3 regions of the Bradyrhizobium sp. U531 genome follow, and region 3 is predicted to be linked to each of the others. Evidence: predicted binding sites of a transcription regulator. Region 3 holds the regulator's gene; each other region holds the start of a gene.
The links. The regulator HrcA, encoded in region 3, represses chaperone genes, less so after heat shock. The targets are predictions, from matches to a motif close to GTTAGCACTCNCNNNNNGNGAGTGCTAAC.

Region 1 (10,403 bases), on a different contig from region 3:
CGAGCAGCTCGGCCTGTCGCCGGTGCTGATGGCGGCGGCGAACTCGTCCGGCGGCGTGATGGGCAAGATGATCGACGCGCAGTCGATCGTAGTCGCCTCCACCGCCACCAACTGGTACGGCCACGAGGGCACGATCCTGCGCTTCGTGTTCTGGCACTCGATCGTACTGGCCTGTCTGGTCGGTGTGCTCGTGACGTTGCAGGCCTATGTCTACCCGTTCACGGCGCTCGTCCTGAAGTAACGCGCCAGGACCGGCTTCGATGCAAATCCCCGCGGGGTTCGCCCTCCGCGGGGATTTTCGTATCTGCCATGAGCGAACCTTCTCAATGGCGCCGCCGTCTTATAGAAGGTGCCGCAAATCACGTCGGACGAGAGGTCTCATGGTTTCGCTCAAGCAATTGGTGTGTGCGGCGGTTGCAACGCTCGCGATATCCACGGTCGCGCGTGCCGAGGACGGTTTTCCGTTCGGCAGCGAGATGACGCTGGAAGCGTTGCCGCAGGCGGGCTCCAAGCGGATTCCGAACATCGAGATCGGCGATCACGGCGAGGTGTTGCTGGAGCTCTGGTGCAAGGGCGGCAAGGGCCAGTTCTCGGTCGCCGGCAACACCGTCATCTTCGTTCCCGGCCAGATCCAGGACCGCAACTGCCCGCCGGCGAGAGCGCAGGCCGACGACGATCTCCTCGCAGCGCTCTCCAGCGTCGAGACCTGGAAGCGCCAGGGCGACGTGCTGACGCTGATCGGCCCCAAGCCGCTGCGCTTTCGGACGACGGGGAATTAGGGCAGCTGTCATTCCCCGCGAAGGCGGGGAATCCAGTACGCCTCGGCCTACCGTTTCAATCATTTCCGTCTCGGATTACTGGATCGCCCGGTCAAGCTGGGCGATGACACCGAGTAGGTGGCTACATTATTTCCACACCGACTTGTCGGCGTCCCAGCGCTGCCCCTTAAGCTCCTTGGCGAGGGCCTCGATCGAGCCGTTATCGTCGGGCTGCTCGCCTTCCTCGTCGACCGAGGCGTCGTCGGAGAGATTGAGCTTGGCGCCGGTGCCTTCGTCGGCGGTCGTCGTCGCGGGGCTGCCGATCCAGAGCATGAGCTTGTCGGTGCTGCCTGGCTTGTCGGGCGAGACCAGCCCCGTGATCTCGATCGTGTCGGTCAGCTCGAGCGCCGGGAAATCCAGGTTCGGCCGCTTGAAGACCAGCTTGAGCTTGCCCGTGGCGGGGCTGAAAGTCTGCGAGACCGGCTTTGCCGCGAGCGTTCGGCTCAGGACGTTCGAGACGGCGGTCGCGAGCTTGGTGCGGTTGATCTTGTCGCCCTCGCGCCAGTCGGCCGCGGTGAAGCGGATGGTACGGTCCATCTCGGTCATGCCCGCGGTCCAGCCGGCGGCGGTGACGCCCGGCGTCGCCTTGAACTTCGCCAGCAGCGCGCCGGCGCGCTCGGGATCGACCGACATGTTGATGGTCTGCTCGCCTGCGCGCAACGCATCGCAGCCAACGGTGAGGCTCGCCAGCGTCACCTCGACATCCTGGCCCTTCAGGCTCTTCAGGAAATCGGTCGCCGCATCGAGCTTGACCTTGACCGCGATCGCCTCCGGCGAGACGTCGGTGAAATCCTTCGGCTGCGGCGTGATGCCGTCGTCGGAGGTCTGGTTGTCCTGAAATTCCTTCTCGCTGAGATCGGAATTGTCGGGCGAGGTGACCTCGGTCACCACCTGGCCGATGCTGATCTGGCCGCGGAATTCGAACGTGTCCCCGCTCTGCTTGCGCAGCAGCTTGACGCTGACGGGCGCCTTCTCGCCGACGCTTTGCGTGGTGCCGGTCAGGGTCTGGCCCGCGACCTGGAGGTTGACGACGAAGCGGTCCTTGCGGTCGGAATTCTTCGCGACGGGGTAACAGACGTCGAGCACCGCTGCCGTGACCGTCTTGCCCTGGCGCGTCTCCTTCAGGATCACGTCGGCATTGCCGTCCATCAGCCCGTCGATCGAGGTGAAATAGCGCGTCTCCACGCCGCCGGGCGACGCGGCCTTGGGCGACAGCTTCATCTGGGCGGAGGCAGTTTCAGGCGAAGCTGCCAGCAGAACGGCCAACAGGGCTGTCGAACAAACCAGAAGCGCGCGCATCGACGAAATCCTCGAGCAATGAGCATGATCCGGAAAAGTGCGAAGCGGCTTTCCGAAAAGATTCTGCTCAAACAATAGAATCGGCGCCACCGTAGTGGGTTTTGGCCGTGGATTGAATCGGAAAGCGGAGCCCATCGTCGGCAAAAAAGAAGGCCGCCCGGAGGCGGCCTTCGCGATGGTGTCGGGTGAGGATGGGCTTTAGAAGCCGCCCATTCCGCCGCCGGCCGGCATGGCAGGCGGAGCGTCCTTCTTCGGCGCCTCGGCGACCATGGCTTCGGTGGTCACCAGCAGGCCGGCCACGGAGGAGGCGTCCTGCAGCGCGGTGCGCACCACCTTGGCGGGGTCGATGATGCCCTTCTCGACCATGTCGACATAGGCCTCGTTCTGGGCGTCGAAGCCGAACGTCTCGGACTTGTTCTCCAGGATCTTGCCGACCACGATCGAGCCTTCCACACCCGCGTTCTCGGCGATCTGGCGGATCGGAGCTTCCAGCGCCTTCAGCACGATGTTCATGCCGGCCTGCACGTCGGCATTGGCGTTGGTGAGGCGTCCCACAGCCTTCTTGGCGCGGAGCAGCGCGACGCCGCCGCCGGGGACGATGCCTTCCTGCACCGCGGCGCGGGTGGCGTTGAGCGCGTCCTCGACGCGGTCCTTCTTCTCCTTGACCTCGATCTCGGTGGCGCCGCCGACGCGGATCACCGCGACGCCGCCCGCGAGCTTGGCGAGGCGCTCCTGGAGCTTCTCACGGTCGTAGTCCGAGGTGGTCTCCTCGATCTGGGCCTTGATCTGGCCGACGCGGGCCTCGATCTCCGGCTTCTTGCCGGCGCCCTTGACGATCGTGGTGTTCTCCTTGTCGATCACGACCTTGCCGGCGCGGCCGAGCATCTTCACCGTGACGTTCTCGAGCTTCATGCCGAGGTCTTCGGAGATCAGCTGGCCGCCGGTGAGGATCGCGAGGTCTTCGAGCATGGCCTTGCGGCGGTCACCGAAGCCCGGCGCCTTGACGGCAGCGACCTTGAGGCCGCCACGGAGACGGTTGACGACCAGGGTGGCCAGCGCCTCGCCTTCGACGTCCTCGGCGATGATGACGAGCGGCTTGCCCGACTGCACCACGGCTTCCAGCACGGGCAGCATGGCCTGCAGGCCGGAGAGCTTCTTTTCGTGCAGGAGGATATAGGCGTCCTCGAGCTCGGCGGTCATCTTCTCGGGGTTGGTGACGAAGTAGGGGCTGAGATAGCCGCGGTCGAACTTCATGCCCTCGACGATGTCCACCTCGGTGTCGAGCGACTTGTTCTCCTCGACAGTGATGACGCCCTCGTTGCCGACCTTCTGCATCGCCTGGGCGATCATCTTGCCGATGGCGGCATCGCCGTTGGCGGAGATGGTGCCGACCTGGGCGACCTCGGAGGAGGCGGCAACCGGCTTGGCGCGCTTTTCGATGTCCTTGATGACGGCGGCAACCGCGGTGTCGATGCCGCGCTTGAGGTCCATCGGGTTCATGCCGGCGGCAACCGCCTTGGCGCCTTCGCGCACGATGGCCTGGGCCAGCACGGTCGCGGTGGTGGTGCCGTCGCCGGCGAGGTCGTTGGTCTTGGAGGCGACCTCACGGACCATCTGGGCGCCCATGTTCTCGAACTTGTCCTCGAGCTCGATCTCCTTGGCGACGGTGACGCCGTCCTTGGTGATGCGGGGCGCGCCGAACGACTTCTCGATGACGACGTTGCGGCCCTTCGGGCCGAGCGTCACCTTGACGGCGTTGGCGAGAATGTCGACGCCGCGCAGCATGCGATCGCGCGCGTCTCCGGAAAACTTGACGTCCTTGGCAGCCATATCTGCAATCCCTCGTGTTTCGTGCTGTGTCTTGTTTCGTGCTGTACGGCGCTGTCTTCGTCATTGCCGGGCTTGACCCGGCCATCCATCTTCTTGTGCGGAAGCATGGATGCCCGGATCGCTCGGATCCGGGCATGACATTCAGCGGCCGTTCAGGCGGACGGCCTTAGGCCATAACGCCCATGATGTCCGACTCCTTCATGATCAGGAGATCTTCGTTGTCGATCTTGACCTCGGTGCCCGACCACTTGCCGAACAGCACGCGGTCGCCGACCTTGAGGTCGATCGGGATCAGCTTGCCGGCCTCGTCACGGCCACCGGGGCCGACGGCGACGATTTCGCCCTGGGACGGCTTTTCCTTGGCGGTGTCCGGAATGATGATGCCGCCCTTGGTCTTTTCCTCGGCGTCGATACGTTTGACCACGACACGGTCATGCAGCGGACGAAATTTGGATTTAGCCATGACGTTTCCCTTTGGAGGCTCGCTTCGGAAGTAGTGGAAAGTGGGTGGGGCGGCGCTTCCGTCCACCCCCTATCCCGAGGATCGAACGGCGCGCTTAGCAATCGGGCTTTCCGAGTGCTAATAGTGGGCTGGGAAATATGGCTTGGCCGCGATCCTGTCAAGCAAAGGTGGTTAAGCGATTGGTGAGGCGGATATAGGATGGTGGCATTGGAAACTTGTTCGGGGCGCCGACGTATTAAAGGACGTCATTGCTCCGGCAGCGGTTTTGCGCTTGGCTGCAGGAGGGGTGCGGCCATGGTCTTGTTCGGGGGAATGCCATGATCAGTTCAGCTCACGCGCGCACGGTTGCCAATCTGGCGGCCGCCTCTTGTCTGGCGCTGCTGCTGGGCGCCTGCGGCGGCGGCATGAGCCTGCCGTCCTTTTCGTCGTCCTCGCCGCCGCCCGACGCCGAGCCGGGCGTCGCCCCGGAAATGCCTGCGACCATTCGCGCCGACGAGATCGTCGGCCGCTGGGGCCTGGCCTCGTTCCAGAACCCGGCCGACCGCACCCGCACCGAGGCGGCCGCCCGGGCCCAGTGCAAGAATCCCTACGTGATCACCGCCGGCTCCTCCGGCGGCGTGATCATGCATCTGGCCGACCAGGCGACGCCCCAGGAACTGCGGCTGAAGGGCTCGCCCAGCGGCAAGAACTATATCGGACCGGCAGGTCCCACCCCTGGCGAGCAGGACCGCGAGATCGTCTCGTTCGACGGCCGCGTCCTGATCACCCGCTTCATCGACAAGGACGCCGCCACCCGCTACGGCAACATGGTCTACGTCCGCTGCGCGCCGCGGGCGTAGTTACATTTCTCCGTCATGCCCCGCGAAGGCGGGGCATCCAGTACGCAGCGGCTTCTCGGCTCAATCACTGCTGTGTCTGGAATACTGGATCGCCCGGTCCCGGTGCGCAATTGCGCACTGGCCGGGCGATGACAGCGGAAGGGATGACACCCAAAAACAAAAAACGCCGGCCCCAAGGCCGGCGTTTTTGTCTTTCTGTCTGTCGTCCGCTCAGTCGAACAGCGCGTCGATGTCGTCCTGCGAGGCGTGGCCGACGTCGCCGTTGAGCTTGGGGCCGTTGAGCAGCTTCTCGTCCTCGCTGCGGTTATCGGCATGCACATGCGCCGGCACATGGGACTTGATCGCGTCGACGCCGCCCCAGATGTCCATCATCGCATTGATGTGCTGCTCGATGAACTTCATCGTGGTCATGACCTTGCTGATGCGCTGGCCGGTCAGGTCCTGGAAGTTGCAGGCTTCGAAGATGGAGATGACGCGTTCCTGGATGTCGTCGGCGAGGCGCTTCTGCTGATCGGCCGAGTCGACCTTGGACATCGCGCTGGCGGCCTGGTCGATCGATTCCGCGGCCTCGAGGATCTGCTGGGTCGCCTGTTCGGTGCCGCCGACCACCGCGCCGAGCTCGCCATTGACCTTGGCCATTTCGCCGCCGTCGAAGCTCTTGCCGTGCAGCGTCGCGATCTCGCGCTTGGTGCGGTCGATGGCGTCGTGGATGAGGTCGAGCTCGACCTTCAGCTTCTCGCACTGCTCGATCTGCGCCCGATACGTATCGAGCATGGTGCGCGCTTCGGAAAGCTCATGGGCCGTCGAGGCGTCGATCGCCGCCATGGCTGCGCTGCCGGACAGCGGGGCCGCCGTGGCGCCCTTCGCCATCTGTGCGCGGATCGCGCGCAGCTCCGCCATGATCTCGCTATGCATCGGGCCCGCCTCTTCGGTTACTTCGAGAATCGGCATCTCGCCACTAACGATATCCTCGACCCGAAAACGTTTGCGGTGAACAGCCATCAGGAACTCCCCCCACCTCACTCACGCGTCTTTTTAGGCAGAAGCGATTTAACACGAAGTTCACAGCCGGAACTGTTGTGCGGCTGTCGTGCGACGGCTTGCAAAGAAGCGATTAACCATGGCCGCGCCGCGTTCATCGAAAATAAACGCTGATCGCCAAATTGCCGCGCGCTTGACGACGTGGTGAATCCAAACGCCGCTTCCGTTTACTAAACGAAACGGCTTTTGCCCTTTATTGACCACGTCGAGGAGCGCAGGACCAACCACCGGCTCTCGGGCGACGCATGTGATCTAGACGAAACAGTACAGAGTACGTCGATGTTCAAGAAAATGTCTGTCGCGCTGCTTGGCAGCGCTTGCACCTTCATTGTTGGCGCGAACAGCGCCAGCGCCTTCGACAACACCGTGCCGAACGATCCGCCCGCGGTGCTCTACCAGCCGCAGGTGCCGCCGGCGCCGGTGCGCGTCGCCTCCAATGCGAACATGGGCGGCGGCTTCATCGAGTTCCTGTTCGGCGACGGCCCCGGCCGCGGTCCGGCCTATGCGCCCGAGCGGCCGGTGTATCAGCAGCAGCCGGGCTATTACGACCAGCGCCGCCTGCCGCCGATGGGCGAGCCGCAGATGCAGGGTGGATATCAGCAAGGCGCGCTGCAGCAGGACGCGGTCGATCCGCGGCAGCGTCAGTTCGACCCGAGATTCGAGAAACAATCCGTTGACTATAGCGGCAAGGAAAGTGCCGGCACGATCGTGGTCGATACGCCGAACAAGTTCCTCTATCTGGTCGAGGGTAACGGCAGGGCGATGCGCTACGGCATCGGCGTCGGCCGCCCCGGCTTCACCTGGTCCGGCGTGAAGTCGATCACGGCCAAGCGCGAATGGCCGGCCTGGACGCCGCCGTCGGAAATGCTGGCGCGCCGACCCGATCTGCCCCGGCACATGGAAGGCGGTCCGGAAAATCCGCTCGGCGCGCGCGCGATGTATCTCGGATCGACGCTCTACCGCATCCACGGCTCCAACGAGCCCTGGACCATCGGCACCAACGTCTCCTCCGGCTGCATCCGCATGCGCAACGAGGATGTCATCGACCTCTACGGCCGCGTCAATGTCGGCACCAAGGTCGTGGTGATGTAGCCAAGCGATCGCTGCTCGCCTTCTCCCAAGGAGGGGAAAAGCGAAGAGCGCAAAACGACGCAAAATAAAACGGCCGCCTCCCGGGCGGCCGTCTTCGTCTGTTGCGCTATCGAGCAGCCTTACGCGTAATCGCTGCCGCCATCGTCGTCGCCGCCGAAATCGCTGTCGTCGGCCAGGTCCAGGTTGCCGCCGTCGTTGTCGTCGCCGTAGTTCCGATCGTTGTCGTTATGATCGTTGCTCGCCTGGTCGGAGAAGCTCTGGCGGGACTCCCGGTTCGAGCCGATGTCGTTGAGGCCGGCATCGCGCGCCAGCGAGCCGCCGGACTGATCGCTGCCGCTCCAGGGACTGCGATCGCCGCCAAGGGAATTGCCGTCGCCGAAGGCCTGCTGGTGCGATCCGCCCATCATGCCGCGGATGCTCGAGAGCAGCAGCGAGCCGCCGACGACGCCGGCCGCGGCCGCCGCGGCCGTGCCGAGGAACGAGCCGCCGCCACCGCCGACCGGCGGAGCGCCATAACCCTGACCTTGGCCGTAGGCCTGCCCATAAGGCGGCGGCGCGCCGTAGCCCGGCTGGCCCTGCGGCATCGCCTGTCCGGTGTTCCAGACGGGCCGCTGCTCGCGCGGCGGCACGTTCGGAACCGAGCCGCGCGAGGGGCCTCCGCCGAACAGGGTGTCGCGCATGGTGTCGAGGAAGCCGCCGGATTGCGCCTGTTCGGGCGCATGGGCCGCTTCCAGCTCCTGGATCCGGTTATGAGCACGCTTCAGCGCTTCGTCCTGCAACAGCGTGGTCTGCACCAGCGCATAGACCGCGCCGGGGGCCTTGCGCAGGCCATCGGAGATCGCGGCGATCGCGTCGGGATCGCGCGGTGCGTTTTCCAGTTTCGAAAGCCGGTCGAAAAGGTCGTCGACGAGCTGGCGTTCCTGCGGCGTCATGGTCAGTCTCCCTCGCGCAAAACAAGCGCGAGGCAGATGTAGGGTTCCATTGTGGCCCCAACAGTGCCGGCCGGATTAAATTTCCGTATGCGACAAGGTGCCTCAAAGCCAGGCTTTTGCCGGCGTCATCCCAGCGTGACGCGGCGCTCCGTCAGCAGGCGCTCGAACGCCTCGCCCGCGAGATAGGCATGCTCGCGTTCCCTGACGTCGGTCATCTCGTCGAGGCCGACGAGGACGTCGTCGACGAAGCCGGGGTGGCACATCACGAGGCCGCCGTCCGGCAAGCCTTCCAGGAACTGTCGCATCAACTCGCCGAAATCTGTCCCGCGCGTGAAATCATAGGCGCCGGCGAAACCCGGATTGAAGTCGAGCCCGGCGTCGCCGGCGCAGCGGCGGAATTGCGCGCTGAGGACATCGAGCACCAGGGCCTTCGGCGAAGCCAGCCGCTGCTTGAGCGGCAGGTCGCGGCCACCCTGGCGTACCCAGGCCTTCGGCGCGCCGTCGCTGACCGCTTCCACGAAGCCGTCGCGCACCTGCGGATAGAGCTGCACATGCTGATGGCCGTCCACGAAGTCGGGCGCGCGACCGAACGCTTCCATGAAGGCGGCGAGCTGCGCCTTCACCTCGTTGCGAAAGAACTCGCGGTCGAGCCGGCGCATCAGTCCGGCGCGCAGCAACTTAGGAAACGGCATGAACATGTCGCCGTCGAGCGGGCGGAAATGCATGGTGAGGGGACGGAACGGCGCCGACAGCGTCACATGCAAACCGATCGCGCAGCGCGGGCTCGTCTGCGCCGCCGCCTGAAGCGCCTCGACCTCGCTGCGCGCGATCGCAGGCCCCACCATCATCACCGAGGTGGCGTTGAGACGACCGCGCTCGATCAGGTCGCGGATGGCGCGATTGACGCCGGGGCTGATGCCGTAATCGTCGGCGCAGAGCCAGATCCGCCGCAGCTCCGCGGCCGTGCTCATTCGGCCGCCGTCCGCTTCGCGGCGGCTTCACTCGAAGCGTCGGCCTCGGCGCGCTTTTCGCTGTGCTCGGCGACGAAGTAGATCGGCCGCGCCTTCATCTCGGACAGGATCTTGCCGATATATTCGCCGACGATGCCGATCATGATGAGCTGCACGCCGCCGATCGTCATCAGGCCGATCACGAGCGAGGGATAGCCGGGGACCTGCTTGCCGGTGGTGAACACCTCCCAGAGGATCGACAGGCCGAACAGGAAGGCGCCGCCGGCGAGGATGACGCCGAGCAGGCTGGCGAAGCGCAAGGGCGCCACCGAAAACGAGGTCAGGCCCTCGATCGACAGGCCCAGCAGGCTCGCGGCGTTGAAGGTGGTGACGCCATGGGCGCGCGCCGAAGGCTCGTAGTCGACGCGGATCTGGCGGAAGCCGATCCAGCTTGCGAGGCCCTTGAAGAAGCGGTTGCGTTCCGGCAGCTGCCGGAGCGCGGCGACGGCGCGCGGCGACAGCAGGCGGAAGTCGCCGGCGTCCTCGGGGATCTTCTGGCGAGCGCCCCAATTGATCAGCGCGTAGAAGCCGTGCACGGAGACACGGCGCAGGAAGCTCTCGTTGTCGCGATGTGCCTTGGCGGTATAGACGACGTCATAGCCGTCATCGATCCAGTGCCGCACCAGCTGCTCGATCAGCGCCGGCGGATGCTGGCCGTCGCCGTCCATGAACATGACGGCGCCGAGCCGGGCGTGATCGAGGCCGGCCATCAGCGCCGCCTCCTTGCCGAAATTGCGCGACAGCGAGACCACCTGGACGTCGATCGCGTCGGCCGGCAGGCTACGTGCGATCGCCAGCGTCGAATCCTTGCTGCCGTCGTCGACATAGACGACCTCGCAAGCGAGCCGGTAGCGCTCCTGCACGGTCCTTGCGAGATCGCAGATGCGCTGATGCAGGGCGGCGAGCCCCGCCGCCTCGTTGTAGACGGGGACGACTATCGACAATCCCTTCGCGGCCGCAGTGCTCGCGGTGGTCGTCATGCCGGAAACGTCGGAGCCCAGCGTCATCGATCAAGTCCCAGAGGCGTTCAAAGTCATCTCAACAGCATATGGTAGCTGCCGTTTGCTGTCGCAAAGCTG
Region 2 (10,403 bases), on a different contig from region 3:
CTCGCGCTGGTCGGCGGCGCTGCGCGCGGCCCATCAGAACATTCCGCGGCCGCCCTACAAGAACGAAAAAGAACCCAAAACCTGACAGCATGAGAAAAGGCAGGAAACAATGAGCGAAGCAAAGAAGATCGCAGTGGTGACGGGCGCCGGCACCGGCGTCGGGCGCGCCGCGTCGCTGGCGTTGATGAATACCGGCTTCACCGTGGTGCTGGTCGGGCGCCGCATGGAGATGCTCGAGGAGACCGCAAAGCTCGGTCCCGCCGGAAAGAGCCTCTGCGTCACCGCCGACATGACCAAGCCGGATTCCATCGCCGCATTGTTCGACAAGGTGAAGGCGACCTATGGCCGCCTCGACGTGCTCTTCAACAATGCCGGCATGGGCGCGCCCGCCATCCCCTTCGAGGACCTCAGCCTCGAGCAGTGGCAGGCGGTAGTGAACACCAATCTCACCGGCCCGTTCCTGTGCACCCAGCACGCCTTCCGCATCATGAAGGACCAGAGCCCGCGCGGTGGCCGCATCATCAACAACGGCTCGATCTCGGCGCATGCGCCGCGGCCGCTGTCGGCGCCCTACACCTCGACCAAGCACGCCATCACCGGCCTGACCAAGGCCTCAAATCTCGACGGCCGCGCCTACGACATCGCGGTCGGCCAGGTCGACATCGGCAATGCCGCCACCCCGATGACCGATCGCATGGTCAACGGCCCCGGTGTGCTGCAGCCGGACGGCACGTCGAAGCAGGAGCCGCGCATGGACGCGAAGGCGGTCGGCGATGCCGTCTCCTACATGGCCGGCCTGCCGCTCGATGCCAACGTACTGACCATGACGGTGATGGCGACGAAGATGCCGTTCGTCGGACGGGGCTAGAACCAAAATTGCGAAAACAACCCCATGCACAGTAGGGATGTCATTGATTTCCCTGTGCTCTGTCCACGTCCGTGCCCCGGACGCAGCGCGGCATGAAATGACGCGCTGCTGAGCCGGGGCCCACGCCGCCCCTACTCGCGTTCTTGGCCTTCTGGGTCCCGGCTCTGCGCCGCAACGCTAATGCGTTGCGGCTTGTCCGGGACACGAGACCGCCCCCTACTCCAGGCTCTCCACTTTGCGCAGGCTCGGGAACAGCTTCATCCAGAGCACCGCCACTGCAACGGTCGCGACGCCGCCGAGCACGGCGGCGGGCATTGTGCCGAACAGGGCCGCCGCCACACCGCTCTCGAACTGTCCGAGCTGGTTGGAGGCGTTGATGAACAGGAAGTTCACCGCGCCGACGCGGCCGCGCATCTCGTCGGGGGTCGAGAGCTGCACCAGCGAGAAGCGGATCACGACGCTGATCGTGTCGGCCGCACCGAGGATCGCGAGCGAGAGCACCGACAGCCACATCCACTGCGACAGTGCAAACACGATCGTCGCGACACCGAACACGATCACCGCCTGGAACATCCGCAGGCCCACATGGCGCGAGATGGCGTGGCGCGCCAGCACCATCGTCATCAGCAGCGCGCCGACCGCGGGAGCCGCGCGCAGCACGCCGAGCCCCACGGGACCGGTCTGCAGAATGTCGCGGGCGTAGATCGGCAGCAGCGCCGTGACGCCGCCGAACAGCACAGCGAACAGGTCGAGCGAGATGGTGCCGAGGATGGCCGGATTGCTGCGGATGAAGCGAACGCCGGCAAAGATGTTGTCCGCGTCGGTCCCCTCCGCAGCAACCGCCTGCGGGCGCGGCCGAATGAAGCCGGTCAGGATCATCCCGAAAATCCAGAACAGCAGCATCACGGAATAGGGCAGATGCGGTGCGATCGCGTAGGCGAAGCCGCCGAGCGCGGGACCGGCGATAGTCGCGACCTGTCCCGCCCCGCTCGCCACCGCGGTCGCGCGCTGGAGCGATCCCTGCGGCGCGATCAGCGGCAGCAGCGCCGCCGTGGTCGGGCTCTCGAACGCACCGGCGATGCCGAGCACGAAGGTCGCGATGAAGATCTGCACTTCGCTGACCGCGCCGACATAGGTGATGACGGCGAGATAGAGCGCGGTCGCCGCTTCCACGAGCTGGCAGAGCTGAACCACGCGCTTGCGCTCGAAGCGGTCGGCAGCGTGACCGGCGACGAACACGAGCAGCGCGGTGGGCAGAAACTGGATGAGGCCGACCATGCCGAGGTCGAAGGCCGAGCCTGTGAGATCGTAGATCTGCCAGCCGATCGCGACCGCCGCGATCTGGCTGGAGAAGCGCGACAGGCTGCGCGAGAGCACGAAGAGCAGGAAGGCGCGATGGGTGAGAAGCTCGCCGGCAGTCACCGGCGGATTTACGGCTATCGGCTGCTCTGGCATCGCCTCTTGGGTCACCCCTGGCACTTCGCTCCCTTGGACGAGCCTCGCGTGACTGACGGGGACCTTCTTGTCAACTCCGGGTGGCGCCGGCGGCCTTCCGGCATTGCCTTTGCAGCGTGGACGCGGCCATAATCATTGAGGGTTTGGGGACATCATGCTGCGCTTGCAATCGGCACTCGGCATTTTCGCATTGCTGTTGATCGCCTTCGCGCTGGCGGAGAATCGGCGCGCCGTGTCGTTGCGACAGGCGGCGGTCGGCCTTCTCGTCACCCTGGTCACCGCGATCGTGCTCGTGAAGCTGCCGGTCGTCGCGCACGCCTTCGGCGCCATCAACGACGCGGTCGGTGCGATCTCGGCGGCCTCGCGCGCCGGAAGCGCCTTCGTGTTCGGCTATGTCGGCGGCGGCACCCTGCCCTTCGACCTCAGGGTGCCTGGCGCCGATTTCATCCTGGCGTTCCAGGCGCTGCCGATCGTGCTTGTGATGAGCGTGCTGACGACGCTGTTGTTCTACTGGCGCGTGCTTCCGCCTGTTGTCCGCGGCATGGCCTGGCTGCTGGAGCGGACGCTCGGCGTCGGCGGCGCGGTGGGCCTGTCGACCGCCGCCAACATCTTCCTCGGCATGGTCGAGGCGCCGCTGTTCGTGCGACCCTATCTGACACAGATGACTCGCAGCGAATTATTCCTGGTGATGACCGGCGGCATGGCGGGAATCGCCGGCACGGTGCTGGTGCTCTATGCGACGCTCCTTGCGCCCCTCATCCCCGATGCAGCCGCGCATTTCGTGATCGCATCCGTGCTGGGCGCACCGGCCGCGATCCTCGTCAGCCTGATCATGGTGCCCGAGACCTCCGACAAGCGCACCGGCGGCGCGCTGGAGGATCCCCGGTTCGCCGGCGATCCCGAGATGGAGGTCTCCGGCACGATGGACGCGATCGTGAAGGGCACGCGTGCCGGGATCGAGCTGCTGATCAACATCGTCGCGATGCTTCTGGTGCTGGTGGCGCTGGTCCATCTCGTCAACGCCATTCTCGGCCTGCTGCCGAACATCGGCGGCGCCGCGATCTCGCTGCAGCGGCTGCTCGGCCTGATGATGGCGCCGGTGTGCTGGCTGATGGGACTGCCGTGGGACCAGGCCGTCACCGCCGGCAGCCTGATGGGCACCAAGACGGTGCTCAACGAATTGATCGCCTATGTCGATTTCTCGAAGCTGCCGGAAGGTGCACTCGATCCGCGCTCGCGCCTGATCATGCTCTACGCGATGTGCGGCTTCGCCAACTTCGCCAGCCTCGGCATCATGATCGGCGGCCTCGGGGTAATGGCGCCGGAGCGGCGCGAGGAGATCAACACGCTTGGGCTGAAGTCGATCGTATCGGGGACGCTGACGACGTGCTTGATGGGCGCGGTGGTGGGGGTGTTGATGTAGGTCTCTCCGCCGTCATTGCGAGCGCAGCGAAGCAATCCAGGAATGTCTCTGCGGAAGCAGTCTGAATTGCTTCGCTGCGCTCGCAATGACGTGGAGAGATGTGTGCGCTCTTCTAACAGCGCCCTACGCCTTCAGCTCCACCGTCTTGAACTCCGCCGGCAGGATCACCTCCAGCAGTTCGACGTCGTCGGAATAATCCAGGATCATGTGCTTGATCTTCGGCGGCTGGGTCCAGGCGCTGCCTTCTTTCATCAAGGTCTCGCCCTGCCCGTCCATATAGGTCTTCACCCAACCCTTGAGCACGTAGACCATCTGGAATTCGACGTTGTGAAAGTGCAGCTTGGAGACCTCCGCCGGATCGCAAGGGCCCTGCAGGCGGATCACATGCGCTTGCGCAAGACCATGGGTCGCGTCGGCGATGCCGAGGTCGCGGTACTTGGCGTAGGCGCGCAGGCCGTCGGCCTTGAAGTCTTCCTCGCGGTGATGGCTGATCGCGATGCGCTGCCTCGCCCGGGCGGGCTTTTTCGGAAGCGCGATGGGCGCCTTCGCCTTCACCGCCTTGCGGGCCGGCGAGCGCGCCGCAGCCTTGACGCCGCTGCGCTTCTTCACCGCGGTCTTCGTGGCGGGTCTTGATGCCTTTTGCTTGGCCATTGTCTGCCTCCCTGATCTCTGCCGCGCCCGCCGGACGGGTGCGGCCCGGGTGCAGACTAGCCAGTCCTGGACGAGGCAGCAATTGCGGTCGTAGCTTGTCCGAAGCTGTCGTCGCGAATGGCCCTCGTCTCGTATTCGTTTCCCCGCTGAATTAATCTTGCCCTCGAGATTCTGGGGGACTTGATTCATGGGCGGCAGCGTAGGTCAGCGTGCATTTCAAAATGCCCGGCTTCAGAAGCGACAGAAGGCCGAAGTGCTGCCAATGCTCGGGCACGCTCTGCAGCTGCACAAGATGGGCCTCCTGCCGGAGGCGAAGGCCGCCTATCGCCAGCTCCTGCAGCTCGCGCCAAGCCAGGTCATCGCGCTGCACATGCTCGGCATTCTGGAGTCCGATGCCAAGAATTATGAATTGGCCGAGAGCCTGCTGAGCCGGGCGGTTGCAGCCGACCCGCGATCTGCCGATGCTCACATGAGCCTTGGCGTCGCCCTCAACGGCTTGCGTCGTCACAACGAGGCCTGCGCGAGCTACCGAAAGTCCCTCGCCTTGCGGCCCAACCATGCCGTCACGCTCTCCAATCTCGGGAATGCGAGCGTGGCCCTCGATCTTCACGAGGACGCGCTACGCAGCTACGACAAGGCGCTTGCGCTCGACCCGAACCTTGCCGAAGCCCATAACGGCCGGGGTTGGGCGCTCTGCCGCCATCGCAGCTATGACGAGGCCGTCACGAGCCTGAACCGCGCGTTGTCGATCCAGCCCAATTATGCGGCAGCGCTCGCAAACCGCGCCACCGCCTTGCGAGAGCTTCAGCGATTTGACGAAGCCCTCGCAGACAGCAATCGGGCCATCGTGCTCGCCCCCGACGACGCGAACGGGTGGCTCGCACGCGCCGGCATCCTGCTGCAGATTCAGCAAATCGCTCAGGCCTCCCACGATTGCGAGCAGGCCCTCGCGATCGATCCCGGTTCCATTCAAGCTCACATGATGCTGGGCCTTTGCCTTGCCGGACTTGGCCGGGTCGACGAAGCCCTCGCCAGTTTCGACCGGGCGCTCGATATCCAGCCTGACCTGCAGAGCGCGATCTCCAACAAGATATTCACGCTCGACTTTGCGGGGGACGCCAGCGTCGAACGGCATCAGCAGGCGCGACAGGTCTGGTGGGAGCGTGTCGGCGCGAAGATCGCATCGGGCGCGGCGCGACCGCATGACAACGACCGCGATCCGGATCGCCGCCTGGTGCTCGGCTATGTCTCGTCGGATTTCAACGCGCACTCGGCCGCGTTGATTTTCAAGCCGGTCCTTCAGCATCATGACCGGACACGGTTCGAGATCGTGTGCTACGCCTGCTCGACGAAAGTGGATGCGACGACCGGCGAGTTTCGCGAGATCGCCGATCGGTGGCGCGATGCCTCGCAATGGACCGAAGATCGCCTCACCGACGAGATCCGCGCCGACGGCATCGACATCCTGATCGATCTGTCCGGCCATACCCGCGGCAACCGCCTCGGCGTGTTTGCGCGCAAGCCGGCGCCGATCCAGGTCCACGGCTGGGGCCACGGCACGGGCACCGGGCTGCCGACCATCGATTATCTGATGTCGGATCCGGTCGCGATTCCTCACGACGTCCGGCATCTGTTTGCGGAGACCGTTGTCGACCTGCCATGCTTCGTGACGCTGGCGCCGCTGCCGGACGGGATTGCGCGGGCGCCGACGCCCGCGATCTCAAACGGCTTCGTCACCTTCGGCGTCTTCAACCGCATCAGCAAGATTTCGGACGAGGCCGCGGAAGTCTGGTCCGGGATCCTCGACCGGGTGCCGGGCTCGCGGCTGCTGATCAAGGATGTCGCGCTGGACGACCCGATGGTCCGCGAGAATCTGCTGGCGAGGTTCGAGGCGTGCGGATTGCACGCCGACCGCGTCGATCTGCTCGGCGCCACCTCGCGAAGCGAACATCTGGCAGCGTTCAATCGCGTCGACATCTGCCTCGACCCGTTCCCGCAGAATGGCGGCGTCAGCACATGGGAAGCCCTGCAGATGGGCGTGCCGGTGGTCGCGAAGCTCGGCACCAGCCTGCCGAGCCGTGCCGCCGGCTCCATCCTCACGGCGCTGGGCCTGCCGGAGTGGGTCACCGAAAGCCGCGAAGCCTATATCGACATCGCAACAAGCCGAGGCTTAGAGATCGACAAGCTCGACAAGCTGCGCCGCGAGCTGCCCGACAGGATCCGGGCCACAGCCGCCAGCAACCCCGTCTCATACGGGCAAGCGGTGGACGAGGCCTATCGTGCGATGTGGCAGCGCTATTGCAGCAGCGGCGGCTGATTGCCTCTCAGGCGATCACGCGATAGCGCGTTCGCTCGGCGCAACTTCAACGAGGACGGCGTAGGGTAGGCAAAGCGACTTGTCCGCCGAAGCTCAAAGAGCGAAGGCGGAAGCGTGCCCACGACCTCTTTCAATCGGGGGCAGATGGTGGGCACGGCGCGCGAAGAGCGCGCCTCTGCCCACCCTACGAGACCGGTGCTTGCTTCAATGCAGCCGGAACACGCCGTCGATGGCGCGCAGCTCGGCCGGCTTGATCAGCTTGGAGTGGGCCACGGTGACGGAATGGAGCGGACCATCCAGCTTCTCCTGCCAGAACTCCAGGAAGTCCTTCAGCGCGGGGAATTTCGGAAACATATCGTAGTTCTGCCAGACGTAGGTCTGTAGCAGCGAGGGATGATCCGGCATCCGATAAAGGATCTGCGCCGTCGTCAGCCCGTAACCCAGCATCTGTTTCCGGAAGTCCTCGGAAACGCCCCCACTCCGCAAGCCCATGCCAACCTCCTTTTCAGGAGCGCATTGAGGGGGTGGCTTGATCGGTGCCCCGGGGAGCCACCCCGAAACGATGCGCTCACATGCGAGAAATGTGACGCAAACTGACAATCCATCTCAAGCCCAAAAGTTTAACAAGCTGTTGAAATTCAATGCTTTAGCAGCAGACACGACGCCGTGCTAATACGGTCATGAAGATGGGTTAACGATGGTAAAGAGATTTTGGCACCCCGGCCTTAAGAGTGCCGATTTTTCTGCTAGAAGCCCTTGCCCCCGCAAATTTCCTGTCCTATTTCAGCTTCGCCGGCGCTAGCACTCGCGGGCGCCGATTGCTAACACTTGAAAAACTCCATCCCGTGCAATTGCTTAGGAGGACTGCATGAAATTCCGTCCGCTTCACGACCGCGTCGTGGTCAAGCGCATCGACGCAGAAGAGAAGACCGCAGGCGGCATCATCATTCCCGACACTGCCAAGGAAAAGCCCTCCCAGGGCGAAGTCGTCGCCGTTGGCCCGGGTGGCCGCGACGAAGCCGGCAAGCTGATCCCGATCGACCTGAAGGTCGGCGACCGCGTGCTGTTCGGCAAGTGGTCCGGGACCGAGGTCAAGATCGACAATGTCGACCTGCTGATCATGAAGGAAAGCGACATCATGGGCGTCCTCGACGTCCCCGCTTCCAAGAAGAAGGCGGCCTAAGAGCCCCTCTCTCCCTCCAGTCACACATCTCAAGGAAAAATCCAGATGGCAGCCAAAGAAGTCAAATTCTCGGTTGAAGCGCGCGACAAGATGCTGCGCGGCGTCGACGTTCTCGCCAACGCGGTGAAGGTCACGCTCGGTCCGAAGGGCCGCAACGTCGTGCTCGACAAGTCGTTCGGCGCTCCCCGCATCACCAAGGACGGCGTCACCGTCGCCAAGGAGATCGAGCTCGAGGACAAGTTCGAGAACATGGGCGCCCAGATGGTGCGCGAAGTCGCCTCCAAGTCCGCTGACGCGGCCGGCGACGGCACCACCACCGCCACCGTGCTCGCCCAGGCGATCGTGAAGGAAGGCGCCAAGTCGGTCGCCGCCGGCATGAACCCGATGGACCTCAAGCGCGGTATCGACCTCGCGGTCGAGGCCGTGGTTGCGGACCTGCAGAAGAACTCCAAGAAGGTCACCTCGAACGACGAGATCGCCCAGGTCGGCACCATCTCGGCGAACGGCGACCAGGAGATCGGCAAGTTCCTCTCCGACGCCATGAAGAAGGTCGGCAACGAGGGTGTCATCACCGTCGAGGAAGCCAAGTCGCTCGAGACCGAGCTCGACGTCGTCGAGGGCATGCAGTTCGACCGCGGCTACATCTCGCCCTACTTCGTCACCAACGCCGACAAGATGCGCGTTGAGATGGACGACGCCTACATCCTCATCAACGAGAAGAAGCTCTCCTCGCTGAACGAGCTGCTCCCGCTGCTCGAGGCCGTGGTGCAGACCGGCAAGCCGCTGGTCATCGTCGCGGAAGACGTCGAAGGTGAAGCGCTCGCGACCCTGGTCGTGAACCGCCTCCGCGGTGGCCTCAAGGTCGCGGCCGTCAAGGCTCCGGGCTTCGGCGACCGCCGCAAGGCCATGCTGCAGGACATCGCGATCCTGACCGGCGGCCAGGCGATCTCGGAAGATCTCGGCATCAAGCTCGAGAACGTCACGCTCAACATGCTCGGTCGCGCCAAGAAGGTGATGATCGACAAGGAGAACACCACGATCGTCAACGGCGCCGGCAAGAAGGCCGACATCGAGGCGCGCGTGGCCCAGATCAAGGCGCAGATCGAGGAGACCACCTCGGACTACGACCGTGAGAAGCTCCAGGAGCGTCTCGCCAAGCTCGCTGGCGGCGTCGCGGTGATCCGCGTCGGCGGCGCGACCGAGGTCGAGGTGAAGGAGCGCAAGGATCGCGTTGATGACGCGATGCATGCGACCCGCGCGGCTGTCGAGGAAGGCATCGTCCCGGGCGGCGGCGTCGCCCTGCTCCGTGCCTCCGAGCAGCTCAAGGGCCTGCGCACCAAGAACGACGACCAGAAGACCGGCGTCGAGATCGTTCGCAAGGCGCTGTCGGCTCCCGCTCGCCAGATCGCGATCAACGCCGGTGAAGACGGCTCGGTGATCGTCGGCAAGATCCTGGAGAATAAGACCTACGCTTACGGCTTCGACTCCCAGACCGGCGAATATGCCGACCTCGTCAAGAAGGGCATCATCGACCCGACCAAGGTGGTCCGTACCGCGATCCAGAACGCAGCCTCGGTTGCGGCCCTGCTGATCACCACGGAAGCCATGGTCGCCGAGCTGCCCAAGAAGGGCGGCGCCGGCCCGGCGATGCCCCCCGGCGGCGGCATGGGCGGCATGGACTTCTAAGTCCAACGACCTCTCAAGAACTACGAAACCCCGGCAGCGATGCCGGGGTTTTTGTTTGGGGGTATGCTCACGCGGAACTATGGCCCGTAGCCCGGATGGAGCGAAGTGCGATCCGGGACGTCTCTTGCGACGCAGGCAAAGTCCCGGATTACGCTTGCGCTCCATCCGGGCTACGGACTCTAGTCACTCTGGCCCCTACTTCACCTTCCCCAGCCGTTCCATATGCGGCTCGCCGTCCTCGTCGAGCGACCAGAAGATCCGCGTCACCTTGCCGATGAGATTGTCCATCGGCACGAAACCGAACGCCGACATCATGCGGCTGTCGGTGGAATTATCGCGGTTGTCGCCGAGCGCGAAGAGGTGGCCGGGCGGCACCGTGAAGACGTTGGTATTGTCGAGGAAGCCGTTGTCGATGCAGTCGTTGGTGACATAGGACGCGCCGTTCGGAAGCGTCTCGCGCCAACGATGGACCTTGACGCCGCCATCCCCGCCGCAGGCGTTGTCGGCGAGCTCGTCTTCGAGCCTCACATGCGTCACCGGACGGTCGTTGAGGACGAGCCGGCCCTCCCGCATCTGGATGTGGTCGCCGGGCAGCCCGATCACGCGCTTGACGTAGTCGGCCGAATTGTCCTTCGCCGTGCGGAACACGACGATGTCGCCGTATTCCGGATCGGAGGCGAGGATGCGGCCCGAGATCCAGGACGGCGCGAAGGGCACGGAATAGCGGCCGTAGCCGTAGGCATATTTCGCGGCGAGGACGTAGTCGCCGACCATCAGCGTCGGCGCCATCGAACTGGAGGGGATGCTGAACGGCTGGTAC
Region 3 (10,403 bases):
AAGCTAGGTTTCTGCCGCGAAAACATCGGGTTTTGGAAGAAGATATCCGGACTTCACCGCACTTGCGGGTGAGGAATTATTAACAGGTTCAGGCGTCAGCAAGCCCCCCGCATCCACAAGCCGCCCCGCCCTGTTGCCGCCGGCCCAAACCCGGTAAAAGGCGGGCCGGCCGGGCAGCCACGACAGCTGCCGCGCGCGACAAAGCGGCCCGGTGGGCGACCATCGAACGGCCTCAATGTGAACCAATCAGAGTGCCCATGAAGCTGATCCGCCCCCTCGCCGCGCTCGCCCTTCTCGTTAGCTCCGTGCTTCCGGCCATCGCGGCCGACGCCGTTTTTCCGCCGGGCTTGCGGCTCGGCATGGTGCCGCTGGTCGGCCTCAGCACGGCCAAGAGCTTTCCGGGCTTCGAAAGCGAGGACGGCAGCGTCAAGGTGCTGATCACCGAGCTGCCGCCAGCGGCCTATGGCGAGGTCGTCAGCGCCTTCAACGCCAATCCGGCCGGCGCCAACGGCGTCAAGCAGGACAAGATCGAGACGCCCGCAGGCCTTGCCTATTTCACCACCGAGAGCGGCAAGGCCGGCGAGACCGCAGTGAAGCGCTATTCGATGATCGTGCCGGGGGCCGGCTTCTCCGGCTATGTCGCGGTGCAGATCCCGGAGAATGCGAGCAAGATCTACACGGATGAGGCAGTGCGGCAGATGTTTGCGAGCACCACCACCCGCAAGCAGGTCTCGGCCGAAGAGCAGATCGCGCTGATGCCGTTCAAGATCACAGATCTTGCCGACTTCAAGGACATCCGCACGCTGGCGCCGGGCTCGAGCATCATCCTGGCCGACGGCAACGAGAGCGCAGGCTATGAGTCGAAGCCGTTCATGATCCTCGGCCTGATCGGCTCCACCCCGCAAGCCGCCGACGACCGCGCCCGCTTCGCCCAGGAGGCCGCGCTGCAGATCCCCGGCGTGCGCGAATCCCGCGTCACCATGTCCGAGCCGATCCGCATCAACGGACAGCAGGGCTTCGAGACCCGGATCGACGGTGTCAGCGGCAAGGAAAAGACCCCGGTCACCGTGGTGCAGTGGATCCGCTTCTCCAGCGGCGGCGCCTCGCTGCGCATCGTCGCCAGCGCGCCTCGAGACCAGTGGCCAACCGCCTTCACCCGCTTCCGCGCGGTGCGCGACGGGATTCAGCCGAAGGGCTGAGGCGCGAAAGCGGCGCTACACATTCGGTGTCATCCCCGCGAACGCGGGGATCCATACCGCGTGATCTCGCGGTTGCACGCGGTCGCAGTACCCCACCAAGAGTCTTCGCCAAACTCCTCCCTGGGGGTATGGGTCCCGGGTCTGCGCTTCGCTTGCCCGGGACGACACTGAGGTCGGGTCTGCAAGCCCAACCCCTCATCAAACCCGGCCGCATTTTCGGGCTTCTGTTCGTGTACGAACGGAACTAGGCTTCCCTTCCGTTGGATCATCTCAAGGGGAGGCGAACGATGCTCGATCGGCGACAGATCTTGGCCATGCTGGGAACGACAGCTCTCGCGACTCTCGCGCCAAGCGCGCTGCTTGCGGCGACGTCCATCAAGCCGGACGAGAGCTCCGCGCTGCTCGTGATCGACGTACAAAACTGCTTCCTGCCCGGCGGCAGCCTCGCCGTGAAGGAAGGCGAGCAGGTCGTTCCGGTCATCAACAAGATCTCGAAGGCGTTCGCGAACGTGGTGATGACGCAGGACTGGCACACGCCGGGCCATGTCTCCTTTGCCTCGGTGCACTCAGGCAAGAAGCCGTTCGAGACCGTCGATCTTCCCTACGGCAAGCAGGTGCTGTGGCCCGACCATTGCGTGCAGGGCACCGACGGCGCGTCACTATCGAAGGATCTTGCGATCCCGCACGCCGAGCTCATCATCCGCAAGGGTTTTCACAAGGACGTCGACAGCTACTCGGCGTTCCTCGAAGCCGACGGCAAGACCTCGACGGGCCTCGCCGGCTATCTCAAGGGCCGCAAGATCAAGCGCGTCTTCGTCGTGGGCCTGGCGACAGATTTCTGCGTCGCCTGGACCGCGCTCGACGCGCGCAAGGCGGGCTTCGAGGTCTATGTCGTGGAAGACGCCTGCCGCGGCATCGACACGCAGGGCTCACTCGCCAAAGCCTGGGCCGATATGGCCAAGGCCGGCGTGAAGCGGATCCAGTCCGCGGATATTGCGGTGAGCGCGTAAGGCTTTCGCGCAGTCATTCCGGTTCGGCTCGTAGAGCCGAACCATGGTGCGCAATTGCGCACCCGAGAATCTCGAGATTCCGGGTTCGATGCTTCGCATCGCCCCGGAATGACATCGGGACTCAGTTCACTTCGTTGCTGTTCGCGGCCGGTGCGGGTTTGGCGCCGCCCTTGGCGACACCGACCAGGGCCGGGCGCAGCACGCGTTCGCCGATGGTGTAGCCGGCCTGCATGATCTGCACCACGGTGCCCGACGGCACCGAAGCATCGGGCACTTCGTACATCGCCTGGTGGAAGTTCGGGTCGAACCTCTGGCCCTGGGGATCGAGCTTCTTCACGCCGTGCTTTTCCAGCGCGCTGTGCAGCGAACGCTCGGTGAGCTCGACGCCCTCGATCAGCGCGGTCAGGCCGGGATCGGCCGCAGCACGCGCTTCGGCCGGAACGGCATCGAGCGCGCGCTGAAGATTGTCGGCGATGTCGAGCACGTCGCGGGCAAAGCCGGTGATGCCGTAGAGGCGGGCGTCGGCGACTTCCTTGGTGGTGCGCTTGCGCAGATTCTCCATCTCGGCCAGCGTCCGCAGCATGCGGTCGCGCGCCTCGGCGACGTCCTTCTGCAACATCTCGACCGAGCCGGGCTCGGGATCGTCGGGCATGATGTAGGGCTTCGACACCACGGGTTCGCCGGTCGGCGCGGTCGTGTCTTCGGGTTGCCGGTCTCGATCGGTCATCGGCTCTGTTCTCGAACTCGTCTGGTATTGAGGTGATCTGGGATTGTTGGACCGGATATCGTGCTTTGAGCAGCGAAAATCAAGCGCCCGTGATCGGAAGGAGACGCCGGTCAGCCCCCCAGAAGGCGGCTGACGATGCGGGCGGCATAGTCCACGGTCGGAATCACGCGGGCATAATTCAGCCGCGTCGGCCCGATCACACCGAGAACACCGACGATGTGGCCCGCGGCATCCCGATAGGGCGAGATGATCGTGGAGGAGCCCGACAGGGAAAACAGCTTGTTTTCCGAACCGATGAAGATGCGCACGCCCTCGGCGGTTTCGGCGCGGCCGAGCAGATCGATCACGCCGCGCTTGGTTTCGAGGTCGTCGAACAACAGGCGCACCCGCTCCAGATCCTCCAGCGCATGCAGGTCTTCCAGCAGATTGGCGTGGCCGCGGACGATGAGCTGGCGGTCCTCGCTCTCGCCGCCGGACCAGCTGGCGATACCGGCCGAGATCACCTTCTGCGTCAGCTGGTCGAGCTCGGCGCGGGCTTCCCCGAGCGCGGTTTCGAGCTCGAGGCGCGCCTCGGCCAGGGTCCGGCCGCGGATGCGCGCGTTGAGGAAATTGCCGGCTTCGGTCATCGCCGACGAGGGAACTCCCGGCGGCAGCGTCAGCACGCGGTTTTCGACCTGGCCGTCCTCGCCGACCAGGATCACTAGCGCCTTCTCGGGTTCCAGGCGGACGAATTCGATGTGCTTCAGCCGCGCATTGGACTTTGGCGTCAGCACCACCGCGGCGGCCCGCGTCAGTCCGGACAGCCGGGTCAGCGCCTGGTCCAGCGCCGCCTCGACCGAATGCGCCCGGCCGACGGAGGTCAGCTGGCTCTGGATAGACTGCCGTTCGGCCTCGTTGAGGTCCCCGACCTGCATCAGGGCGTCGACGAAGAAACGCAGGCCGAGTTCCGTCGGCAACCGGCCGGCGGAGGTGTGAGGCGCGTAGATCAAGCCCAGCTGTTCCAGATCGGCCATGACGTTGCGGACCGAGGCCGGCGACAGCGGCACGGCGATCAGGCGCGAGATGTTGCGCGAACCCACGGGCTCGCCGGTCGCGAGATAGCTTTCGACAATTTGACGAAAGATGTCGCGAGAACGCTCGTTGAGCTGGGCAAGGCCCGCGCGCGGCGCGATCAGATTGATCGGATCGTGATGGGCCACAGACGGTAACTCCTCTCAGATGCTCATAATTTGTCCATCCCGGGGGCATCTGACAAGCGTGGCGTTTGCGGGGGGAAAAACAGGGCAAGAAACAGGGGCTGAAAAAGCCTTGTCGTTTCCCCTTGCTGCCTACCCTCACCCCCCCTACAAGCACCGCGAACAGCCCTAACCTGCGAGTTTTGGAGGATTTCCCATGCGGCCAAGCCGCCGTGCGCCCGACGAATTGCGCCCCGTGACGCTCGAACGGGGCGTGGTCAAATATGCGGAAGGCTCCTGCCTCGTGAAATTCGGCGACACCCATGTGCTGGTCACGGCCACGCTGGAAGACCGCCTGCCGCCATGGCTGAAGGGCCAGGGCCGCGGCTGGGTCACCGCCGAATACGGCATGCTGCCGCGCGCAACCTCCGAACGCACCCGCCGCGAGGCCGCCGCCGGAAAACAAAGCGGCCGCACCGTCGAGATCCAGCGCCTGATCGGCCGTTCCTTGCGCACCATCGTCGACCTCGAAGCACTCGGCGAGCGCCAGATCACGGTCGATTGCGACGTGCTGCAGGCCGACGGCGGCACCCGCACGGCCTCGATCACCGGCGCCTGGGTCGCGCTTGCCGACTGCATCAACTGGATGAAGACGCGCAATATGATCAAGGCCAACGTGATGCGCGACAACGTCGCCGCAATCTCCTGCGGCATCTACAACGGCACGCCGGTGCTCGATCTCGACTATGCCGAGGATTCCGAAGCGCAGACCGACGCCAATTTCGTCATGACCGGCGATGGCCGCATCATCGAGGTGCAGGGCACCGCGGAACGCGAGCCGTTCACGCAGGATGAGTTCCTGAAGCTGATCGCGCTGGCGCAGAAGGGTATCGCGCGTCTGGTGGACTTGCAGAAACTGGCCGTCGCGTAGTCAATAAGCCATGCACCGCCGAATCACCGGAAAGCTCGTCATCGCGACCCACAATCCCGGCAAGCTCGCCGAGATGAAGGAGCTGCTCGCGCCTTACGGCATCGAGGCGGTGTCGGCCGGTGAGCTTGGCCTGGGCGAGCCCGAGGAAACCGGCAACGATTTCCGCAGCAACGCCGCGATCAAGGCGATCGCGGCGGCGCAGGCGACGAAGCTCCCGTCCTTCGCCGATGATTCCGGCATCGTGGTCGACGCGCTCGACGGCGCGCCCGGCATCTACAGCGCACGCTGGGCCGGTCCCTCCAAGGACTTCAACGCGGCGATGGCGCAGATCGAGCGCCTGTTGCAGGAGCGCGGCGCCACCTCGCCCGACAAGCGCACAGCGCATTTCGTCTCCGCGCTCTGCGTCGCCTGGCCCGACGATCATCTCGAAGAGGTCGAGGCGCGCGTCGACGGCACGCTGGTCTGGCCGCCGCGCGGGAATGCCGGCTTCGGTTACGATCCGATGTTCCTGCCCAACGGCCACGACCGCAGCTTCGGCGAGATGACCAGCATCGAGAAGCACGGCCTTCCGCCGATCGGCCTTGGCCTGTCGCACCGCGCCCGCGCCTTCGTGAAACTGGCGGAGATCTGCCTTGAGCCGCGATAGAGCGTTTTCGAGCGAAGTGGATACCGGTTCGCGCCAGGAAAACGCGTCAAAAGAACAAGCTCAAGCTTTTGGCGTCTACGTGCACTGGCCGTTCTGCCTGTCGAAGTGCCCCTATTGCGACTTCAACAGCCATGTCCGCCACGCCGCGATCGACGAGGCGCGCTTCGCGTCCGCCTTCGCGCGCGAGATCGCGACGACGGCCGAGCGCGCGCCCGGCCGCGAAGTCACCTCGATCTTTCTCGGCGGCGGCACGCCGTCATTGATGCAGCCTTCGACCGTCGGCGCCGTGCTCGATGCGATCGGCAAGCACTGGACGGTCGCCAAGGACGTCGAAGTCACGCTCGAAGCCAACCCGACCAGCGTCGAAGCCACCCGCTTCGCCGGCTATCGCACGGCCGGCGTCAACCGCGTTTCGCTCGGCGTGCAGGCGCTGGACGATGCTTCGCTTAGGGCATTGGGCCGTTTGCACAGTGCGCGCGAAGCGCTCGACGCCGTCGCCATCGCGCGCCGCTCGTTCGACCGTTACTCGTTCGATTTGATCTATGCCCGCCCCGACCAGACGCCGGCGATGTGGTCCGACGAGTTGCGTCTCGCCATCAATGAGGCGGCCGAACATCTGTCGCTCTATCAATTGACGATCGAGGAAGGCACGCCGTTCTTCGGCCTGCACCAGGCCGGCAAATTGAAGACGCCGGACGAAGCGGTGGCGCGTGCGCTCTACGACGTCACGCAGGAAACCTGCGACAAGCTCGGCCTGCCCGCCTACGAGATCTCCAACCACGCGCGGCGCGGCGCCGAGTGCCGGCACAATCTCGTGTACTGGCGCGGCGAGGAATATGCCGGCATCGGCCCCGGCGCGCATGGCCGCCTCGACATCGACGGCGTGCGCCATGCCACCGCCACCGAGAAGCGTCCCGAGGCCTGGCTGATGCGCGTCGAAACCAACGGCCATGGCAACATCACCGACGATCTCCTCAACAGCGAAGAACGCGCCGACGAGTTCCTGTTGATGGGGCTGCGTCTCGCCGAGGGCATCGATCCCGAGCGTTACAGAGCGCTCTCCGGCCGCCAGCTCGATCCCAAACGCATCGCGCTGCTGCGCGAAGAAGGCGCGATCACCGTCGATGCGACGGGCCGTCTGCGCGTGACGAGCAGCGGATTTCCGGTGCTCGATGCTGTGGTTGCGGATCTCGCGGCGTGACGAGGTCTCGTAGGGTGGGTTAGCCGAAGGCGTAACCCACCAACTTCGTTCGGCGTGTGCGGAAGCATGGTGGATTACGCCTTCGGCTAATCCACCCTACGGCACCGCTTTCTGGGCTACGCCCCAAAACTCTTCGGCGAGCCCGCAACAGCCACACCGCCGCCCTGCGTCACCTTCATCACCGCAAGTCCGCGCTCGTTCGTGCCGTCGGCGCGGAAGCGGAACAGGCCGTCGATGCCGGCGAAGCCGGAGGGGTTGGTCAGCACGTCGGGCGAGAAGCGCGTGGTGCCTTGCGTGCGCGCGAGCGCGGCGACGAGCGCGACCGCGTCATAGGCGAGCGTCGCGGTGCGGATCGGCTCGGCACCGTACTTGGTGCGATAGCGGCCGGAGAAGGCGCGGAAGCCCGCCGGATCCGGCGCGGCGTAGAGACCGCCTTGCAGGCTGGCATTGGCATAGACGCGCGGATTGTCCCACAGGCCGGTGCCGAGCAGCTGGATGTTGCGCAGGTTCGCGCCCGCGGCAGTCATCGCATCCGCGACCGACACGACGGCATCGCCGTCATCGGCAATGAACAGTGCATCCGCGCTGCCGAGCTGCTGCGCCACGGTGCGCGCCGGCGCGGCGCGGTCGGCGCCGTATTTCTCGAACGCGACGATGCGCCCGCCGCGGCGCGGCACCGCCGCCTTCACCGAAGCCTCGACGACATTGCCATAGGCATTGTCGGGCAGCAGCACCGCGACCGAACGCTTTCCGATGCTGGCGGAATATTCGACGATGCGATTGACGTCGGATTCCGGCAGGAACGACAGCAGATAGACGCCGCGCCCCGCGATGCTGGAATCAGTCGAGAACGCAATCACGGAAATGCCGCGCGTGCGCGCGACTTGCGCCACCGCCGGCACTGATTGCGCGAACAGCGGTCCCAAAATGATCTCGGCGCCCTCGTCGACGGCCTGCTGCGCGCCGGCCTGCGCGCCCTGCGGGCTGCCATTGTCGTCCTTGATCAGGAGCTGGATGTTCGGGTTCTGGAACTCCGCCAGCGCCATCTCGGCGGCATTGCGCATGGATTGCGCGGCAAGACCGGCATTGCCGGCGGCCGAGAGCGGCAGAATCACCGCAACCTTCACCCCGCCGGTGCCGGCGGTCGTGGCCTGTTGCGGAGGCCCGGCCGGTTGGGCCGGCGGCGGAGAAGAGCTCGAGAACGGGTTGGAGAACTGGCTGAGGCTCTGCTGCACGCCGGCACAGGCCGACAGCAAGGGCGTACCGAGCAACAGGCCGAGCGCGCTCCGCCGGGTCGCTCCCGATAATCGGGGTCCCTGCACGGGAGGCTTTGGATCACTCGGGCCCAGCATGGCAGCTTCTCTTCTGACCAGCGATCGCCAGCCGGTCACAACAAACTCGCCGCGACAGAAGCCGCGGATTCAGGCATAATGTCGGCAAATAGTTAACTAAAACAAAAGGATAATAACCGCTTAACGCGGCCGTCCCTTCACGCTCTGGCTAGCTGTCCACCGTCCGTCACCAGCATCAAGGCGGCGTTTCCGCCGTGAATATGACGCTGGCGCTTCACTCCCTCAGGAATGTGATGCCTGTTCGATCACATTCCAGTCCTTCCCGCCCCTTGCCTCGGCGCGATCTTTTTCAGGGGACCGGTTCCCAGCCCCGGAGATCATGCCTAAGTTCGATTCATTATGCGCGCAAAGCCGGCCCCGATAAATACGCCTGAAGGCACAGACGCCGCCTCGCGCGGTTTCTCCATCGACGCCCATCGGCTCCCGGCCCCCAAGGCCGCGCCGGGCCTTTATCTCGTCGCAACTCCGATCGGCAATCTCGGCGACATCACGCTGCGAGCGCTGCAGACGCTCGCCGGCGTCGATGTCATCGCCTGCGAGGACACCCGGATCACGCGCCGCCTGACCGAGCGCTACGCCATTACCGCGCAGCTCAAGCAATATCACGAGCACAACGCCGAAGCCGCGCGCCCGAGGATCCTGGAGGCGCTCGCCGCCGGCGGCTCGATCGCGCTGGTCTCTGATGCCGGCACGCCGCTGATTTCCGATCCAGGCTTCAAGCTGGTGCGCGAGGTCTGCGCCGCCGGCCATGCGGTCTATGCCCTGCCCGGCCCCTCCTCGGTGCTCGCCGCGCTGTCGGTCGCGGCGCTGCCGACCGACCGGTTCTTCTTCGAGGGCTTTTTGCCGGCGAAATCAGCCGCGCGAAAATCGCGGCTGACCGAGCTCGCGCGCATCGACGCGACTCTTGTGATGTTCGAATCCGGCAACCGCGTGCAGGACACGCTGGCCGAGCTCGCCGAAATCATGGGCACGCGCGAGGCCGCGATCTGCCGCGAGCTGACCAAGCTGCACGAGGAGATTTCGCGCGCAACTCTGCATGAGCTGGCGCGCGACGCCGAAGGGCTGGAAACCCGCGGCGAGTTCGTGCTGGTGATCGCTCCGCCAGCTGATGACGCCGACGTGCTGACATCGGATGCACTGGACGACCTGCTGCGCGCGCAGCTTGCCGCGCACAGCGTCAAGGATGCCGTGGCGCACGCCGTCGCGCTGTCGGGCCGGCCGCGCCGCGAGGTCTATGCCCGCGCGCTCGAACTCGCCAAGGCTCTGCCCAGGGATTTGCGGGGCGGCGATGGCGAAGGCTGAGACCCCCAGGGAACCGAAAGTCGCCTCGCCCGAGCGCGTCGCCGCGTTCCGCACCGGCATCTCGGCCGAGAGCCGCGCCGCCGCCTATCTCATGGCCAAGGGCTATCGCATCCTCGCCAAACGCTTCCGCACCCCGCATGGCGAGATCGACCTCGTGGCGCGACGGCGCAACCTGATCGCCTTCGTCGAGGTCAAGGCCCGCGCCAGCCTCGATGACGCCGCCTATGCCGTCACCCCGCGCCAGCAGCAGCGCATCATCGACGCCGCGCAAGGCTGGCTCGTAGCGCATCCCGAGCATGCCGAATTCGAATTGCGATTCGACGCCATGCTGATTGCGCCGCGCTCACTTCCACGCCATGTGTTGGCGGCATTCGACGCCTCGACCTGAAAGGCAGACCATGAAACTCAACGTCGCCGTCCAGATGGACCCCATCGCCCGCATCAACATCAAGGGCGATTCCACCTTTGCGCTGCTGCTGGAGGCGCAAAAGCGCGGCCATGGCCTGTCCTATTACACGCCCGACAAGCTCTCGATGGTCGGCGAGGAGATTGTGGCGCCCGTCCAGCTCCTCACGGTCCGCGACGAGCCCGGCGATCATTTCACCCTCGGCGAGCCCAAGCGCGAGGCGTTGAACGGTTTCGACGTGGTGCTGCTGCGCCAGGACCCGCCATTCGACCTCGCCTACATCACCTCGACGCACATGCTCGAGCGCATCCATCCGAAGACGCTGGTCGTCAACGATCCTGCCTCGGTGCGCAACGCGCCGGAAAAGCTGTTCGTGATGAACTTTCCGCAGCTGATGCCGCCGACGCTGATCTCGCGCGATCTCGACGAGATCAACGCCTTTCGCGACAAACAC

Region 1: the regulator HrcA is predicted to act here: its motif matches at 4,504-4,532, upstream of QRQ56_RS36370 (co-chaperone GroES).
Region 2: the regulator HrcA is predicted to act here: its motif matches at 7,512-7,540, upstream of QRQ56_RS01765 (co-chaperone GroES).

What each region holds. Positions count from the first base shown of each region.
Region 1 covers NZ_JASVEN010000013.1:170,750-181,152, reverse strand. The annotation lists gene QRQ56_RS36390 (L-lactate permease) at 1-241, shown strand, start outside; gene QRQ56_RS36385 (META domain-containing protein) at 381-779, shown strand; gene QRQ56_RS36380 (hypothetical protein) at 906-2,117, opposite strand; gene groL (chaperonin GroEL) at 2,316-3,947, opposite strand; gene QRQ56_RS36370 (co-chaperone GroES) at 4,114-4,410, opposite strand; gene QRQ56_RS36365 (hypothetical protein) at 4,728-5,249, shown strand; gene QRQ56_RS36360 (protein phosphatase CheZ) at 5,460-6,251, opposite strand; gene QRQ56_RS36355 (hypothetical protein) at 6,312-6,518, opposite strand; gene QRQ56_RS36350 (L,D-transpeptidase family protein) at 6,570-7,382, shown strand; gene QRQ56_RS36345 (DUF2076 domain-containing protein) at 7,502-8,314, opposite strand; gene QRQ56_RS36340 (ChbG/HpnK family deacetylase) at 8,440-9,285, opposite strand; gene QRQ56_RS36335 (glycosyltransferase family 2 protein) at 9,282-10,331, opposite strand.
Region 2 covers NZ_JASVEN010000001.1:363,139-373,541, reverse strand. The annotation lists gene QRQ56_RS01800 (peptidase) at 1-85, shown strand, start outside; gene QRQ56_RS01795 (SDR family oxidoreductase) at 110-868, shown strand; gene QRQ56_RS01790 (MFS transporter) at 1,085-2,323, opposite strand; gene QRQ56_RS01785 (NupC/NupG family nucleoside CNT transporter) at 2,478-3,746, shown strand; gene QRQ56_RS01780 (cupin domain-containing protein) at 3,870-4,397, opposite strand; gene QRQ56_RS01775 (O-linked N-acetylglucosamine transferase family protein) at 4,585-6,714, shown strand; gene QRQ56_RS01770 (usg protein) at 6,919-7,206, opposite strand; gene QRQ56_RS01765 (co-chaperone GroES) at 7,583-7,897, shown strand; gene groL (chaperonin GroEL) at 7,943-9,583, shown strand; gene lepB (signal peptidase I) at 9,779-10,403, opposite strand, start outside.
Region 3 covers NZ_JASVEN010000002.1:429,325-439,727, forward strand. The annotation lists gene QRQ56_RS13890 (hypothetical protein) at 258-1,199, shown strand; gene pncA (bifunctional nicotinamidase/pyrazinamidase) at 1,487-2,209, shown strand; gene grpE (nucleotide exchange factor GrpE) at 2,331-2,936, opposite strand; gene hrcA (heat-inducible transcriptional repressor HrcA) at 3,047-4,135, opposite strand; gene rph (ribonuclease PH) at 4,329-5,042, shown strand; gene rdgB (RdgB/HAM1 family non-canonical purine NTP pyrophosphatase) at 5,053-5,688, shown strand; gene hemW (radical SAM family heme chaperone HemW) at 5,705-6,889, shown strand; gene QRQ56_RS13925 (penicillin-binding protein activator) at 7,006-8,241, opposite strand; gene rsmI (16S rRNA (cytidine(1402)-2'-O)-methyltransferase) at 8,581-9,543, shown strand; gene QRQ56_RS13935 (YraN family protein) at 9,530-9,931, shown strand; gene gshB (glutathione synthase) at 9,942-10,403, shown strand, end outside.